DNA from 3 places in the Arthrobacter sp. sptzw42 genome. Region 1 is predicted to be linked to each of the others. Evidence: riboswitches for the same ligand, from Rfam matches in the RefSeq annotation. Region 1 holds a riboswitch; each other region holds the start of a gene.

What was found. A riboswitch is a leader RNA that binds a small molecule or an ion and turns the genes downstream of it on or off. The one in region 1 is predicted to bind thiamine pyrophosphate.
Region 2: it holds a riboswitch for thiamine pyrophosphate, as region 1 does, so the genes downstream of both, thiD (bifunctional hydroxymethylpyrimidine kinase/phosphomethylpyrimidine kinase) here and AC5RT4_RS08375 (FAD-dependent oxidoreductase) in region 1, are expected to answer to the same signal.
Region 3: it holds a riboswitch for thiamine pyrophosphate, as region 1 does, so the genes downstream of both, AC5RT4_RS04225 (ECF transporter S component) here and AC5RT4_RS08375 (FAD-dependent oxidoreductase) in region 1, are expected to answer to the same signal.

What each region holds. Positions count from the first base shown of each region.
Region 1 covers NZ_JBNHEX010000005.1:133,405-138,812, reverse strand. Annotated here, with positions in the region: gene AC5RT4_RS08390 (DEAD/DEAH box helicase) at 1-69, opposite strand, end outside; gene AC5RT4_RS08385 (RNB domain-containing ribonuclease) at 368-1,855, opposite strand; gene thiE (thiamine phosphate synthase) at 1,959-2,696, opposite strand; TPP riboswitch at 2,724-2,842, shown strand; gene AC5RT4_RS08375 (FAD-dependent oxidoreductase) at 2,835-4,175, shown strand; gene thiS (sulfur carrier protein ThiS) at 4,172-4,408, shown strand; gene AC5RT4_RS08365 (thiazole synthase) at 4,413-5,222, shown strand; gene AC5RT4_RS08360 (4a-hydroxytetrahydrobiopterin dehydratase) at 5,270-5,408, shown strand, end outside.
Region 2 covers NZ_JBNHEX010000002.1:374,478-379,885, forward strand. Annotated here, with positions in the region: gene rpmA (50S ribosomal protein L27) at 1-176, opposite strand, end outside; gene rplU (50S ribosomal protein L21) at 236-544, opposite strand; gene thiD (bifunctional hydroxymethylpyrimidine kinase/phosphomethylpyrimidine kinase) at 808-2,331, opposite strand; TPP riboswitch at 2,339-2,436, opposite strand; gene AC5RT4_RS03885 (Rne/Rng family ribonuclease) at 2,648-5,408, opposite strand, start outside.
Region 3 covers NZ_JBNHEX010000003.1:33,058-38,465, reverse strand. Annotated here, with positions in the region: gene AC5RT4_RS04230 (ABC transporter ATP-binding protein) at 1-1,098, opposite strand, end outside; gene AC5RT4_RS04225 (ECF transporter S component) at 1,098-1,721, opposite strand; TPP riboswitch at 1,776-1,916, opposite strand; gene AC5RT4_RS04220 (heme-degrading domain-containing protein) at 1,989-2,531, shown strand; gene AC5RT4_RS04215 (hypothetical protein) at 2,622-2,831, shown strand; gene AC5RT4_RS04210 (DUF4383 domain-containing protein) at 2,954-3,430, shown strand; gene AC5RT4_RS04205 (iron-containing redox enzyme family protein) at 3,494-4,555, shown strand; gene AC5RT4_RS04200 (glycosyltransferase family 2 protein) at 4,552-5,408, shown strand, end outside.

The DNA of each region.
Region 1 (5,408 bases):
TTCTTCGGGCTCGATAACTTCGGTGCCGGTCTCGTCGGTCAGAAGCTGGTGGGTATGCAATTCACTCACTGGGGAGTTTCCTTATTCATTTGGGCAATGGCGCTGCCTGCTCAACGGGCCGGCCGCAAGGCTGTTCCGGAGCACGCTCGGGCGCACACGCAATTCCAGTGGAAGCCGATCGCGGGCTATCTAATTGCTGGCACTGGTGACCAACGGGTGTATCTCAAGATCGCGTAGGGGCGGGCTTGTTGGTTTCAAATCAAGGAAATCAACGACCGGGCATCCATTTCTACTTCTTCAGTCTAGCCGCAACAGCCCGATTCCCGGCTTTGGCCGCCAGGGGCCGTAGTTGCGGGCCGTGCCGCCGCTACTCGACGAGCTCGAAATGGACTTCCCGCGTGGCGATATCGGAGGAGACCAGGCGGACCCGGACCTTGGTGCCGGACTCCAGTTCGCCGGCGCAGCGGGCAGTCACCGCCGGATCTGCGATCTGGACGATCCCCGAACCGCCGTTGCCATTGCCGTTCTTCCCGTTGCCGTTGCCGTTCCTGCCGTTCTCTTTTTGCGGTTTGGACCCGGAGATGACAATGGCATCAAATTCCTGCCCCACGTGGTTGACCAGCAGGGCCGCCTCCACGGTATCCAGGGCCGTGCGCTCCATCCGGGATGCCAGCTGGTCGGAGCCGGCCATGATCTCGGGCAGGGACGGAAGGGCCTCCCTCGCCCATCCCGGCACTTCGCCGCCGCTGCTCAAAGCCTCGCAAATCACCAGCACAAAGCGGTCCACCAGCCGGCGCAGCGGGGCGGTGGTGTGCGCATAGGCGGCGCCGATGGCCGATTGCACCGCGTCCTCCGGGACGGACCCGTCAAAGGCCGTGTAGGCGGCGCCCCGGAACAGCATGCCGGCGGAGTGCATGATGGCCAGCTGGCGGGGTTCCGTCGGGTCCAGGCTCCGCAGGTATTCGCCGTAGCTGACTTCACCGTCCCAAGGCTTGCCCAAGGCCTCGGTCTGCAGCCGGAAGTGATTCAGGGAGCGCTCGTCCGGGGATGGCATGGTGCGCAGGATGCCCACCTTCCCCGCCAGCATGAGCTGGGCCGCAGCCATTCCGGTCATGAGGGATATCTGTGCGTTCCAGTCCTCCACCGGAAGCTGGGGAGCGGCGGCAATCCGGTAGCCGCCGTCGGGAAGCTGGACGATCTCCTGTTCCGGCATGTTCAGGCTGGCGCCGCCGCGGGCCCGCTCCAGCTCCACGCGCTTGAGCCCCACCTCCCTAAGGAGCAGCAGCACCGGGGCCGCGGTGCCGGCGTCGAGCTCGGCCTGCACGCCCTTGTAGCTGAGCTTCGCGCGGCTGCGCATCCGGGCCCGCTTTACCGCTACGGACTGCACCCCGGCGGCGCTGTCCAGGCGGAAGTCCCAGACGAACGCGGAGCAGTCCTGGCCGGGGAGGAGGCTTCCGGCCTGTTCGCTGATGACCTCCGGATGCAAGGGGATCCGCCCGTCGGGGGCATAGAACGTCTGGCCGCGCCGGCGCGTTTCCGCGTCCAGGGGCCCGCCGGGGGCCACGAAGGCGGGCACATCCGCAATGGCATACAGCACGTGGTAGCCGTCGCCGTCCGGCTCGATGAACAGGGCCTGGTCCAGGTCCGTCGACGACGCCGGATCGATGGTGATGAATTCGATGCCGGTGAGGTCATGGCTGGGGAGCTGCAGGGACTCGACGGCCGCCTTTGCGTCAGCCACCGCGTCCTCCGGGTAGGCGCCCGGCAACTCCAGCTCGGTCCGCAGGGCGCTCAGGGCCGCCTCGAGCGCGTTGTTGTGCTCGTGGACGTTGGGAGCCAGCCGATGGTGTGACACGAAAATCAGCCTAGTCCGAATTCCGGCCATAATGCAGGCGCCGTGCCCGGATCGCCGCACTTGGCTGATCCCGCCGCGGACGCCGCCGCTCTGGCGCCCGAAGTCAGGGCTTCCGGGCGTCCAGCGCCGCGAGCAGCGCAGCGGCGGCCGCTGCCGGATCGGAAGCTTCCGTAATGGCGCGGACCACCACGATCCTGCGCGCGCCTGCAGCCACCACCTGCTCCACGTTGCCATGGTCAATGCCCCCAATCGCGAACCAGGGGAGGCCGTCGTCGGACTGCCCTTCCAGGCCGGCCGTCCGCGCAGCTTCTGCGGCGTACTTCACCAGGTCGAGCCCTACCGCGGCCCGTCCCGGTTTGGTGGGGGTGGCCCAAACCGGGCCTACACAGAAGTAACCCAAGCCCGCCGGAGCCGAGGCTGCAGCCAGGGCGGCGTCCACCTGCGCCGGGCTGTGGCTGGAGAGGCCAATGGCGGCATTGCCGTTGAGCAGGGTCCGCGCAGCCTCGAGGGGCAGGTCCTTTTGGCCGATATGGAACACCGGGGCACCGGACAATACGGCGATATCCGCCCTGTCATTGACGGCCCAAAGCCGGCCGTGCCGCTCTGCCGCTTCCTTGAGGACGGCCAGCAGTTCGAGCTCCTCGGATGCCTCGATGTTCTTGTCCCTGAGCTGGATGATGTCCACGCCACCGGAAAAAGCGGCATCAACGAAATCCCCGAAATCCCCGCGGTCCGTGCGCGCATCGGTGCAGAGATAAAGGCGGGCAGCGTGAAGGCCGTTGCTGATCTTCGCGCTGCCAAGGACGTCAGTGCCGGCGGCAGGGGTGTGGGACACATTCATGGAGGAAAGCCTAGTTCCTCTACACTGGCCTCGTACTGCGGGAGCCCGCGGCAGCTGTCACAAAGCGCCGGGCTGAGAGGGCGTCAGAGCCGACCGCTTGACCTGATCCGGTTAATGCCGGCGTAGGGAAGGAGACACATGGGCGCACCTTCAGGCGCCCGCCCGGACGCGCCGTCCGGGCGGGCGGACAACATCGTCCACGCCGACGTCGCCGTCATCGGCGGCGGAGTCATCGGCCACAGCATCGCGTGGGAGGCGCAGCGCTCCGGCCGCGCAGTGGTGGTCATCGACGACGCGCCGGGGTCGGGGGCGAGCTGGGCTGCCGCAGGAATGCTGGCTCCGGTGAGCGAGCTGCACTACCAGGAGGAGGACCTCCTGGAATTCATGCTGGAGGCCTCCGTACGCTGGCCGGCTTTCGCCGCCGGCCTCGCTGCAGCTTCAGGGACAGATCCGGGATACATTACGACGCCGACCCTCGCCGTGGGAGCCGACGCCGGGGACCGCCGCGCCCTGATGGACCTGCGCACAGTCCAGCAGGCGAACGGCCTCTCCGTTGAACCGCTCACCGTCCGGGCAGCGCGGCAGCGGGAGCCGCTGCTCAGTCCCGGGATTTCCTGTGCACTGGACACCCCGGCGGACCACCAGGTGGATCCGCGGCTGCTGGTGGCCTGCCTGCAGGCCGCCCTGGCCGGCGGGCGTGCGGGTAACGGAGGCGGGAGCAGGGGCCGCGTCGCAGGGCACGGCACCGCAGCAGCCGGCGCCGTCGACGGTTATGCAGTCCCTGCCCGCGCGGCCGGGCTGCTGTGGCAGAACGGAAGGGTCGCCGGGGTACGCCTGGCAGGCGGGGGTGCCGTGTTGGCCGCCGAAACGGTGGTGGCGAACGGGCTGCACGCGGCAGCGCTGGAAGCACTGCCCGGCAATCTGCATCTGCCGCTGCGGCCCGTCTACGGGGACATCCTGCGCCTTGCCGTTCCCAAGCATGTGCAACCCCTGGTCACGTCCACCGTCCGCGGGCTGGTGCACGGCGTCCCGGTCTACATCGTCCCGCGCCGGGACGGCACAGTGGTGGTCGGGGCAACCCAGCGCGAGGATGCCCCCTCGGCCGCTGATGCCGTTTCCGCCGGCGGCGTATACCAGCTGCTCCGGGACGCGCTGGTGCTGGTCCCCGCCGTCGCCGAACTTGAACTGCTGGAAGCCACCGCCCGGGCCCGCCCCGGAACGCCGGACAACGCACCGCTGCTCGGGCGGGTACCCGCGGCGTCCGGGCCGGCCGGCCGGGACGCCCGTTATGTCGCCGGGCTCATCATTGCCACCGGCTTCTTCCGCCACGGAATCCTGCTGGCTCCGGCGGCTGCCGCCGTCTGCCGGGACCTCCTGGACGGCGGGCCTGACCCGCGGTGGGCGGCCTTCAACCCTGGCCGTTTCTCCCGCTCCGGCTACCCGTCCACCAACCGCTTACGCCAAAAGGAAACAGCATGAACATCACCTTGAACGGAACCCGGCACCTTGTACCCGAGGGCGCCTCCATCAGCGCGCTCGTCAGCGAGGTCACCGGACGCCCCCTCGCTGCCACCGGCCAGGCCACCGACGGCCGGAAGCTTGGCGTGGCTGTCGCGCACAACTCCGAGGTAGTGCCGCGCAGCCAGTGGTCCGCCACCGCGCTCGCGGACGGCGACGAAGTCGAGCTCGTCACGGCCGTGCAGGGAGGCTGACACCATGACCGAAACCATCACCACCTCAAGCTCAACCGGCCAGGACGATCCGCTGGTGATCGACGGCGTCGCGCTGACCTCCCGGCTCATCATGGGCACCGGCGGTGCCCCCAGTCTTGACGGCCTGGGGGCGGCCCTCCTGGCCTCCGGAACCGCCCTGACCACCGTGGCCATGCGGCGGTACTCCACCGCGGAAACGGGCTCACTTTTCCAGCTGCTCGTGAACCACGGCATCCGCGTATTGCCCAACACGGCCGGCTGCTTTACTGCCCGGGACGCCGTGCTGACCGCCGAACTGGCCCGTGAGGCGCTGGAAACAGATTGGGTGAAGCTGGAAGTCATTGCCGACGAACAGACCCTGCTGCCGGACGCCGTCGAACTGGTGGACGCCACGGAGCAGCTCGTCAACAGGGGATTCAAGGTTTTTGCGTACACCAACGACGACCCTGTCCTTGCCCTGCGGCTCGAGAACCTCGGGGCCACTGCCGTGATGCCGCTGGGGGCACCGATCGGCACGGGACTGGGCATCCTTAACCCGCACAATATCGAGCTGATCGTCTCCCGCGCCTCAGTGCCGGTGGTTCTGGACGCCGGCATCGGCACTGCCTCGGACGCGGCCCTGGCCATGGAACTGGGCTGCGACGCCGTCCTGCTGGCCACGGCCGTGACCCGGGCACAGAATCCTGCCCTGATGGGGGAAGCCTTCAAACACGCGGTGATCGCCGGTAGGCTGGCACAAGCGGCCGGCAGGATACCGCGCCGCGAACATGCACTGGCGTCCTCGGCCATGGAGGGCCGGGCCGAGTTCCTCTAGGCCTCCCCCTGGTGCTGCGGGCGCCGGCCACCAGGCAAGGAGCAGCTATGGCCGGCAAGGACGTTCTTTCTCCCGAGCGGCTCGAGGACGCCTTGGCGGTCCTGCCGGACTGGCAGTACAGCGGGGGTGCGCTGGTGACCGCATACAAACTGCCGACGGCGGCTGCAGCGCTTGAGCTGATTGCCG
Region 2 (5,408 bases), on a different contig from region 1:
AGGGTGTCGTCGCCGCCACGGCCAACGCCGGCGCCCGGGTGGAAGTGGGTGCCACGCTGGCGGACGATGATCTCGCCTGCGGAGACGACCTGGCCGCCGAAGCGCTTAACGCCGAGGTACTGAGCGTTGGAATCACGACCGTTCCGAGTGGAGCTCGCGCCCTTTTTATGTGCCATTTGAAATGCCTGCCTCTAAATTCTGGGGATCTGCTGAAAAACCTGAACAGTAACGAAGGTTACTGGATACCAGTGATCTTGACCTTGGTCAGTTCCTGGCGGTGACCCTGGCGCTTCTTGTAACCGGTCTTGTTCTTGAACTTCTGGATCACAATCTTCGGACCACGGAGGTCGTTCAGGATCTCAGCCGTAACAGTTACCTTGGCCAGGTCAGCAGCGGCGGTGGTGACCTTGTCACCATCAACCAGGAGCAGTGCGGGCAGCTGGATAGTGCTGCCAGCTCCACCGGCGACGCGGTTAAGGGTAACGAAGTCTCCAACGGAAACCTTCTCTTGGCGGCCGCCTGCGCGGACAATCGCGTACACCACTTGGGAACTCACTTCTCTCGACGTTTATTACAAAATTTGCGTGCGGAACCGGCCAATAAAAGCCTGGTTTCTCGCTGTGCCTCAACGCCGTGGGGTCATAACCCAAGTGTTGGCGTAAGCACCGAAGATCCAGAATACGCTAATTTTGGCTTCGGCCGCAAATGAGGCTGGTTCCGGCGGGCTGGCTGTGATAAGTACCACTGCTGAATCCCGGCCTCGGGACCGTGCCCCACCATACTACCGGCAAGGCCGCAGCCACGGTGTCAGGCATGGAGGCGCGGCGCGTCGAAGAAGTCCACTTCCAGGCGGCAGGACTGTTTGAATGCCGTGATCATGGCGGCCCGCTCGGCAGCGGAGGCCCTGCGTCCCGCTTCATCCACTATGGCAACGGCCCTGCGGGTGGCGGCGGCGAAGTCTTCGTCGGCATAGGTGCGCAGCCACTCCGCGTAAGGGTGCGCGGAAGGTTCACCGGCGGCAACAAACTGGGCGTGGAGCGTGGCGCCTACCTCGGCGTACAGCCAGAAGCAGGGCAGGACTGCCGCCGCGAGGACCGCATAACTGCCCGACGCCGAGGCCGCCGTCAGGTGGTCAACGTAGGACTTGGTGACGGGGCCGAGCCGGGGCAGGACCGAGCGCGCGCCCAGCCAGGAGCGGTGAAGCTCCGACTCGACCTCCAGGCACTGCCCGGCCGAAGCAGCCCAAAACAGTTGCTCCGCCTCGGTGGGCGCAAGCGAACTCGCCCTTGCCAGAACTCGTGAATAGCCGTTGAGGTAGAGGGCGTCCTGCGCGAGGTAGTACTCAAACTGGTGCTCCTGAAGGCTGCCCGTGGCCAGGTCCCGGATGAAGCCGAGGGCATAGATATCCTCCAGGTCCGGCTGCGCCTCACCCCGCAGCTGCGCCGCGAAGCTGCCTTCCGCCGGCACCGGCTGCAGGTGGTGGAAATGATGCACCGGCCCGTTGCCTGTCCCCACCTCCAGGGTTCCCGAGGCCTTGAGCGCGCCGGCCAGCCACGGCTTGGCTTCCCGGAGTGACGCTTCCCAGTCCCCCAGCCGCGCCTGGGCGGTGGCCATTGCAGAGGACAACGAACAGCCCGTGCCGTGGCTGTTCCGCGTTGCAACCCGCTCCCCTGGCACCTCCACCACTTCATGGGACAGCAGGCCCAGGGTGTTGACCAGCGCGTCCGGGCACTCGTTGCCGTTCAGGTGGCCGCCCTTGACCAGTACGGTTGCGCCGCTGGCGGCTGCGAGGGCGCGGCCCTGGTCCAGCGCGCCGGCCCAGCTGTCCTGCAACTGCCCGCCCACAAGCATGGCGAGCTCCGCGAGGTTGGGGGTGATGAGGTGTGCCAGCGGCAGGAGTTCGCGCAGGGCCGTTTCGGCAGACTCGTGCAGGAGCCGGTCGCCGCTGGTGGCAACCATCACTGGGTCCAGGACCACGACGGTGGGCCGCACCTTCTGCAGCCACTGCGCCACCGCTCCAATGACGTCGGCGTTGCCGAGCATTCCGATTTTCACGGCGTCGATGGTGATGTCGTCGCTGATGGCGTCGAGTTGCTCTGCCAGGAATGCTGCAGGGGGCACGTGAAAGGACCTTACTCCGTGCGTGTTCTGGGCTGTGAGGGCAGTGATGGCTGCCATCCCGTACCCCCCGAGGGCCGCGATGCTTTTCAAATCCGCCTGGATACCGGCACCGCCGGAAGGATCCGAGCCGGCGATGGACAGGACCCTGGGTACCTGCCGGCCCGGCAATGCCGGCGCCGCAGTGGCGGGTCCAGGGGTGGCTGCGGGCATTACAAGAGTCGTAGACAAAGGACATCCCTTCGCCGGTGCTAACCGGACAGGTTCAACGGGTCTGAATCTCAGCCGGCTCTCTGCGCGGCACCCCGTGTCGGTTCCCCAGCCTAGCTTTTTTGCCCGCCCCAGGCTGAAGGTGACACATTGCGACCCGAAGCCGCACGCTGATGGCGCGCAGCTCCGCATCCCGCCCTGCGGGCCCTGCACGCAAAAGTCCCCGCCCAGTGGACAAATCCCCTGGAAATTCCTGGGGTTTTGTCCACTGAACGGGGACTTGTTGAAACGCGCCGGTACGTGCCCGTGAGCGCTCCGGCTAGAGCTCCGAGGCCGGTACGCCTACGCCCAGGATGATGGGCGCCTCTGCGGGCTTTGTTGACGCTTTTTCAAGGCCGGCACCGCCGTCACCGGCCGGCGCCGGAGCCTTTGCCTCGTGGGCATGCCCTGTGCTGGCTGCCGCCACGCTTTCGTGATGCTGCACGGAGGTTTCGTTGGCTGCTCCCTGGGCACGGCTGGCACTGCGGTTGCGCCGCGGGCGCCGTTGCCGGGACTGCTCCAGCGTGTGGTCCGTGTAGTCCTTCGCCGGTTCCCCGGCAGCGGCTGCAGCAGGCACGCGGGCCGGCTGGACCGGCTCCACGCGCTCCGCCGGTTTCTGCTCCGGTTCGGTCTGCTCAGGCTCCGCTTGTGCGGGCGCCGGCTGGCCCAGGTGGGCGAACGCTTCGGCAAGCCGGTCCAGGGTCAGTGCGGGCTTCTGCGGCTGCTCCTCAGCATGGTCAACGAACGGCAGCACCACCTTCTCGCCGCCGAAGGTCAGCACGGCGGCCGGGCGCGCATCGTCGTCGCGGTTTGTTTCCACTGCGGGAGCCGGGGCAGGGGCGGGCGCGGAATGGTCCGCGGCAGCCTGCCTGGCTGCGGCCACTTCGTCGTCGTGCAAGTGGGCTGCATGCGCGGCGGCGGCGATGTTGGCAAGGGCCAGCCGGGTGGCTTCCGCCTTCGCGTGCCGCTCAGCGTCAGAGGGGTCGGGCTGGACTGTGTGGACGGGCACGGCAGGCGCGGGGGCAACCTCGGGCTGCTGGCCGCCACGGCCCCGCCGCCGCTTCCGGTCCGGACGCACGCCGGCCTGGCTGCTGTCGATGCGCGGGGCGTCATTGCGGTGGCCTTCGCTGCGGGGTTCCGGCCGGCTGTCGGTCCGCTGGACGTGGTGTTCGGCGGCCACGATGTTGGCCCGCCGGTGCTCAACGGGGTCGTCATGGGTGACGACGCCGCGGCCGGCGCACGCTTCGCACTGCTCGCCGAAGACTTCCAGGAGTCCGGTGCCCATCCGCTTTCGCGTCATCTGCACCAGGCCAAGGGAGGTCACTTCGGCAACCTGGTGCTTGGTGCGGTCGCGTCCCAGGCATTCCACCATGCGGCGCAGAACGAGGTCGCGGTTGGATTCAAGGACCATGTCGATGAAGTCGATGACGATGATGCCGCCGATGTCGCGGAGGCGGAGCTGGCGGACCACTTCCTCAGCAGCCTCGAGGTTGTTTTTGGTCACCGTCTCTTCGAGGTTGCCGCCGCTGCCGGTGAACTTGCCGGTGTTGACGTCCACCACGGTCATGGCTTCGGTGCGGTCGATCACCAGCGAACCGCCGGACGGGAGGAAGACCTTCCGCTCCAGCGCCTTGTGGATCTGCTCGTCAATGCGCCAGGCAGCGAAGATGTCCTGGTCCTTGGTCCACTTTTCGAGGCGTCCCACCAGGTCCGGCGCCACATAGGTGACGTACGCCTCGATGGTGTCCCAGGCTTCCTCGCCCGAAACGATCAGCTTGGAGAAGTCTTCGTTGAAGACGTCACGGACCACCTTGATGGTGAGGTCCGGTTCGCCGTACAGCAGCTCAGGAGCAAGGATCTTGGTGGACTTCGACTGGCTTTCGATGCCTTCCCACTGCGCGCGCAGGCGGTTGATGTCGTGTGTCAGCTCTTCCTCGGACGCTCCCTCGGCGGCGGTGCGGACAATGACGCCCGCCTGCTCCGGGAGCCGGTCCTTGAGGATGCGCTTGAGGCGGTTGCGTTCTACGTCGGGCAGTTTGCGCGAGATGCCGGTCATGGAACCGCCGGGCACGAACACCAGGTAGCGGCCGGGGAGTGAAATCTGACTGGTCAGGCGTGCGCCCTTGTGTCCCACGGGGTCCTTGGTCACCTGGACCAGCACGGTATCACCGGACTTGAGCGCATTTTCGATACGGCGCTGCTTGCCCTCGAGGTTGACGGCTTCCCAGTTCACCTCACCGGCGTAAAGGACGGCGTTCCGGCCGCGCCCGATGTCCACGAAGGCGGCTTCCATGGAAGGCAGCACGTTCTGGACCTTGCCGAGGTAGACGTTGCCGATCAGGGAATCCTGCTGGGTCTTCGACACAAAATGCTCGGCCAGGACGCCGTCTTCGAGGACGGCGATCTGGATTCTGTCGTCGCGCTGGCGCACAATCATCTGCCGGTCGACAGACTCGCGGCGGGCAAGGAATTCGGCCTCGGTAATGACGGTGCGGCGGCGGCCGGTGTCACGCGACTCGCGCCGGCGCTGCTTCTTCGCCTCCAGCCGGGTGGATCCCTTGACGCTGGTGACGCGGTTACTGACGGCCGGTTCAGTCACGGCGCGCGGTGCGCGCACGCGGGTAACCGTGTTGGGCGGATCGTCGTCTCCCCCACCCGTCAGTTCGAGGTCCTGGTCGCCACGGCGACGGCGGCGGCGGCGGCGGGACGTGACGCCTTCCTCCACCTGTCCCGCGGACTCCTCGTCGGCGTCGTCCGGGACATCTCCGTCAACATCTTCGCTGCCTTCGAGGTCGGTGTCGGCTTCCCGCTCTCCGAGGCGGCTGCGGCCGCGGCGGCCCCGTCCCCGGCGCCTGCGGCGGCCGTTGGCGTCTTCCGCATCGCCGTCCTCGGCGTCGTCCTCTCCAACCTCTTCCGCTACTGCGGGAGCCGGACGCACCACGGTGCTCAGGTCCGGCGCCTGGAACAGCACGGAGGTGGGGGAAGCGGGTTCCATGAAAAGGGAACCGAAGGGGCTGGAAGGAGCCGCGGGCGCCGTTTCC
Region 3 (5,408 bases), on a different contig from region 1:
CCCACGGCTAAGCGCCAGGGTGGCCGAAACTTTCCCGGCAACGGGCTCCAGCAGCCCGGCGAGGGTCAGCGCAAGGGTGGACTTTCCTGCGCCGTTGGGTCCGGTGATGGCCAGCGCCCGCCCTGCCCGGACCTGCGCCGAGATGCCTTGCCGGACCGGTACTGGCGGCAGTTTGCGCAAGCCCTTGCGGCGGGCACGTTCACGGGATACGGCCAGGTTTTCGGCGGCAAGCAGCAGGTCCCCGGAGCCGGGAGCCGGATCCGCCGTGCGTGGGCGGGTGGCCGGAACATACCCGGGCACCCAGACCCCGGCCGCAATGAGCATGCTCCGGGCTTCGCCGAGAACCTGGTCCGGAGGCCCGTCCAGGAGCACCCCCGGGTCGGTCGAAGAACCGGGCTGCAGCACCACAATGCGGTCCACCAGGTCCTTCCAGACGGAGACGCGGTGCTCCACCACCACCAGGGTTGCCCCGGTTTTGTCGAGGCAGCGCCCGACGGCGTCGCGCACCTCCACCACCCCGGCGGGATCCAGGTTGGCTGTCGGCTCGTCGAGGAGAAGCAGCCCCGGCCGCATCGCAAGGATGCCGGCCAGGGCCAGCCGCTGTTTCTGGCCGCCTGACAGTGCAGACGTTGGATGGTCCAGCGGCAGGTGGGACAGCCCGACGTCGTCCAAAGCCTCGTGCACCCGGGTCCAGATACGGTCCCGGGGCACAGCAAGGTTCTCGGCACCGAAGGCCACGTCGTCCCCCACCCGTGACAGGACCACCTGTGTCTCCGGGTCCTGCTGCATCAACCCGGCACGGCCGCGCTGATCGCGGGGGGAGGCGCCGTCGACCAGCAGCGAACCCGACTCGTCGGAGTCGCCGGCCTCGCCGTCGTCGTTCGCATCCCCCAGCACCCCCGCCAACGCATGGAGGAGCGTGGACTTGCCGGCTCCGGACGGGCCAAGCAGGAGCACGCGCTCCCCTGGGCGGATGTCCAGGTCAAGGGCACGGACAGCAGGCCTGGAACGCCCGGCATGCCGCCAGCCCCAGCCGCGCGCGGTGACGGCAGCCGGGCGCGCCGCCACGGACGCGCCGTGGACGGAAGGCGCTGTCATCAGGAGAAAACCGGCTCCGTGGCTGCCTTCCGCGAGGCAAAGGAGCTCAGGACACCGGTCCTGGCCAGGCCGCGGGTGGCGATCCATGACAGCGCCCCGGCGATGACGGCACCGGAGATCGCGGTGAAGATAATGTACGCAAGCTTGTCGCCGCCCGAGTAGGCAATGTTCCAGCCCCAGGGAGCAAAGGAGTCATTGAGGCCGCAGAACAGCCCGGCAGCAGCACCGGCGAGGAGGGACACCGGCAGGTTGAACTTCCGGTACACGAAAATCGCGAAAATGATTTCCGCACCCAGGCCCTGGACGAAGCCGGAGAACAGCACCGAGGCACCGTACTGCGAACCCATCAGCAGTTCACCGGTGGCTGCCACGGTTTCGCAGAACAGGGCGGCGCCCGGTTTGCGGATGATCAGCATGCCCAGCACCGCCGGGATCATCCAGCCGCCGGCAATCAGTCCGGTAAGCGGCGGGTAAAGGGCGTTCATCGGCGCAGACACTGCTGCGGCACCCTGGGACCACGCCCAGAAAATGACGCCGCCTGCGATGGCGATCAACGCCGCCACCACGATGTCCACAACGCGCCAGGACCTGCTGGTGGTCTTCTTGATTGCTGTAGTTGCCATGCGATCCTCCTGAGGAACAGGAGGGGAAAGAACCGCAGCGGCAAACCACTGCGGAGCTTCGAGAACTCGACTCCCTTGCGCCGGTACTAACCGGATCAGGTTCGAGGGTCTGCGGCTGTCCGCACTCTCAGCGCCCACCTGCGGCTCCTGGCTTGGCCAGTGATGCCCGACGGCGGCGCTCCCCTGTCGTTGAATGATTCTGTGAGTAAATAATTGCCCTTGTGGGCGGGGTCCAGTTTACACCGGAGGAAGGGTAGATTGTGGGCCATGACCGCCAATTCACCGCATGTGACTGAGTTCGATCCGGATTCGGATGCCGTCCAGCCGGAGGGATCGCTGCAGGCCCTTATCGCCCGGATAGAGGGCGAAATCCGGGAGCTCCAGTTTCCAGGCTTTTCCATGGACGACGCACTGAACCTGGGGCTGCTGCTTGTGGAGTTGGGGAAGGAGGGCCAGTTCCCCATCGCGATAGACATCACCAAGGGTGAGCAGGTCCTGTTCCATGTCGCCCTGGCGGGGGCCACCCCGGACAACGAGCACTGGATCCGCGCCAAACAGAGAACGGCGGCCCGGTACGAGGTGCCCTCCCTGCTGGTGGGGCTGCGTGCCCGGACCCGCGGCGGACGGATCGAAGACCAGGGCTGGTTTGATCAGCGCCGGTATGCGGCACATGGCGGCTCCTTCCCGGTATATGTCGCCGGAGTGGGCGCGGTGGCTACGGTCACTGTTTCAGGGCTTCCCCAGGTGCAGGACCATGACCTGGTGGTACAGGCACTGCGAGAGGTCCTCAGCTCCATGCGAACGGACTGACGCGGGTTCCAGACCAGGGCGATGGACTCCCCTTGGATGCCGGGAGTACATTCGAGACGGGTGGCGGAAGTTCCAAACAGGAGGGGCGCCATGCTCGGTAATACAGCCGAAAACCAGGTGCGGGCAGCGGTGGACAAGGCCGAGGAAGAAATGATTTACATCGGCCCCGACCACCCCTACTATCCTTTGCTGGCTGAACTGGTATCCGCCGTCGGAAAGGCCTGGCAGCAGGGGTACGAGCACGGCCGCCGCGGCGGGCACCAGCCAAACCCCTACGTGTGGATCGTCCCGGAAGGGTGAGCCCGCCGGCTGCGCGGACGCTGCCGGCAGTGGCCCGCGGGCAGCAGCACCGGCAGGCGCACTTAGCTTTTATTAGTAACCATGCTTACTATGTTGTCTCCAGGCTTTTGAGGAGACAGGTCATGACAGTCAGCACCCGGGCCACCGGCGCGAGGACGGGCCTGCAGAAGGCTGCCTTCGTAACCGGCGCCCTCTTCCTGCTGGTGGGTGTCCTGGGGTTTGTCCCCGGGATCACCATCAACTACGACTCCCTGGGCATGGCCGGACACGGCTCCGGAGCCCTGCTGTTGAACCTCTTCCAGGTGTCGGTCCTTCACAATATCGTGCACCTTGCCTTCGGGGCGGCCGGACTGCTGCTGGCCCGGACCCACCAGAAGGCACGAAGCTTCCTGATCTACGGGGGCGTCGTGTACCTGGTTCTCTGGCTTTACGGCTTCCTGGTGGGGGACGAAACTCCCGCCAACTTTGTCCCACTCAACGGCGCCGACAACTGGCTCCACCTGGCCCTGGGTTTGACCATGATCATTCTCGCCATCCTGCTGGCCCCCCGGACCACTCCGCGGCGCAGCCGCGGAAGCAACCTGAACGACCAGCCCTGACCGAAACCGCCACCGTCGACGGCCAAGCACCCGGCAGCACCGCTGCCGCCCGAAGGAGCAATCATGAAGATTCCTGAACCCCGAGGTCCCATCAGCACCGCCCTGTTCCGGGTCCTGGCAACAACAGCCGGGGCCGGTGACAGCTCCCCCGCCGTTGAGGAACTGCGCCGGCTGGTGGTGACACAGCTGGGCACGGCCACCGACATCATCGGCGACGACGACGTCCAGCTGGCACTTTTCTCCCTCTACGAGCTGCACTACTCCGGCCTTGAAGGTGTCAGTGATGAATGGGAGTGGGAGCCGGGCCTCATCCAGGTCCGCCGCCTGCTCGAAAGGCCTTTCGAAGAGGCGCTCCGGGCAGCCGCCCAGTCGGCAGCCGGGGAGCTGGACCTCCCCCCTGCCGCGGAAATGACCAGCGACGCCGTGGCCGACGTCCTCTTCGGCCTGGCCGCCACGGACACCGGTCCCAGCGTGTCCCGGTATGTGGCCAAGAAGGCAACCCTGGACCAGCTCAAGGAGTTCCTGGTCCACAAGTCGGTCTACCAGCTCAAGGAAGCGGACCCGCACACCTGGGCCATTCCCCGGCTTACCGGCAGGGCGAAGGCTGCACTGGTGGAGATCCAGGCGGACGAGTACGGCGGAGGGCGCCCGGACCGCATGCACAGCGCGCTTTTTGCCCGCACCATGCGGGGCCTGGGGATGGACGATCACTACGGCGCCTACGTGAACGCCGTCCCCGCCGTCTCCCTCGCGGCGGTCAACATGATGTCCCTGTTCGGGCTCAACCGGCGGCTGCGCGGCGCCATCACCGGACATCTGGCCATCTATGAGATGACCTCTTCCCAGCCCAACCGGCTGTATGGCAGCGGTTTCCGCCGTCACGGCTTCGACGCCGAGGTGACCCACTACTTCGACGAACATGTGGAAGCCGACGCGGTCCACGAGCAGATCGCCGGCCGCGACCTCGCAGGAGGACTCGTGGAGGCCGAACCCGAGCTGCTCGGGGACGTCCTGTTCGGGGCGACAGCCGTGATGGCCGTTGACGGCAGGCTCTCGTCACACCTTTTGGCGTGCTGGGAGAACGGGCAGACCTCGCTGAGGGCGGCAGTGCCGGCAGCAGCGTGAGTACCACAGCCCTGGGGCAGCCTGCGGAGTACATCCTGCCGCTGCGCTGGACCGATGATTCGGGCCTGCCGGAGCTGGTTGCCTATCTCGAGCGACTCGGCGGGTGGATCCCGGTGACCATCGTGGACGGGTCCGGTCCGGAGCTGTTCGAGCGGCACCGGGACGCTTTCCCGCCTGTTGTCCGCCATATCCGCCCGGAGGGTGCCGGTAACGGAAACGGCAAGGTGGCCGGCGTGATGACGGGCGTCCGGGCCGCCCGGGCGGAACTGCTGGTGATAGCCGACGACGACGTGCGCTACACGCGCGAATCACTCACCGCCGCCGTTAGTCACCTCGCGTCTGCGGACGTTGTGAGGCCGCAGAACTACTTCGATCCCCTGCCCTGGCACGGGTGGTGGGACACGTCCAGGTCCCTGATCAACCGGGCATGGTCGGCCGACTTCCCGGGTACGCTGGCCGTGCGCCGGAGCGCGCTGCTGGCAACCGGCGGCTACGATCCGGTGCTTTTCGAAAACCTGGAGCTGATCAGGACCGTCAAGGCAGCGGGGGGCAGGGAGAAAATCGTTCCGGACCTGTTCGTTGCCCGCACGCCGCCCGAGCCGCGGCACTTCCTCAAGCAGCGCACCCGGCAGGCCTACGACAACTTCGCCCAGCCCCGCCGTCTCGCCGCCGAGCTGTCCCTGCTTCCGGCCATTGCCGCCGCAGCCTGCCTTCCCGGAAAACACCGCGGGCGCGTACTGATGGGATTGGCTGCGGCGCCTGTCATTATTGCCGAAATCGGGCGGCGGCGGCACAGGGGGACTACCGTTTTTCCCTTCCGTGCAGTCTGGTGCGCCCCGCTCTGGGTTGCTGA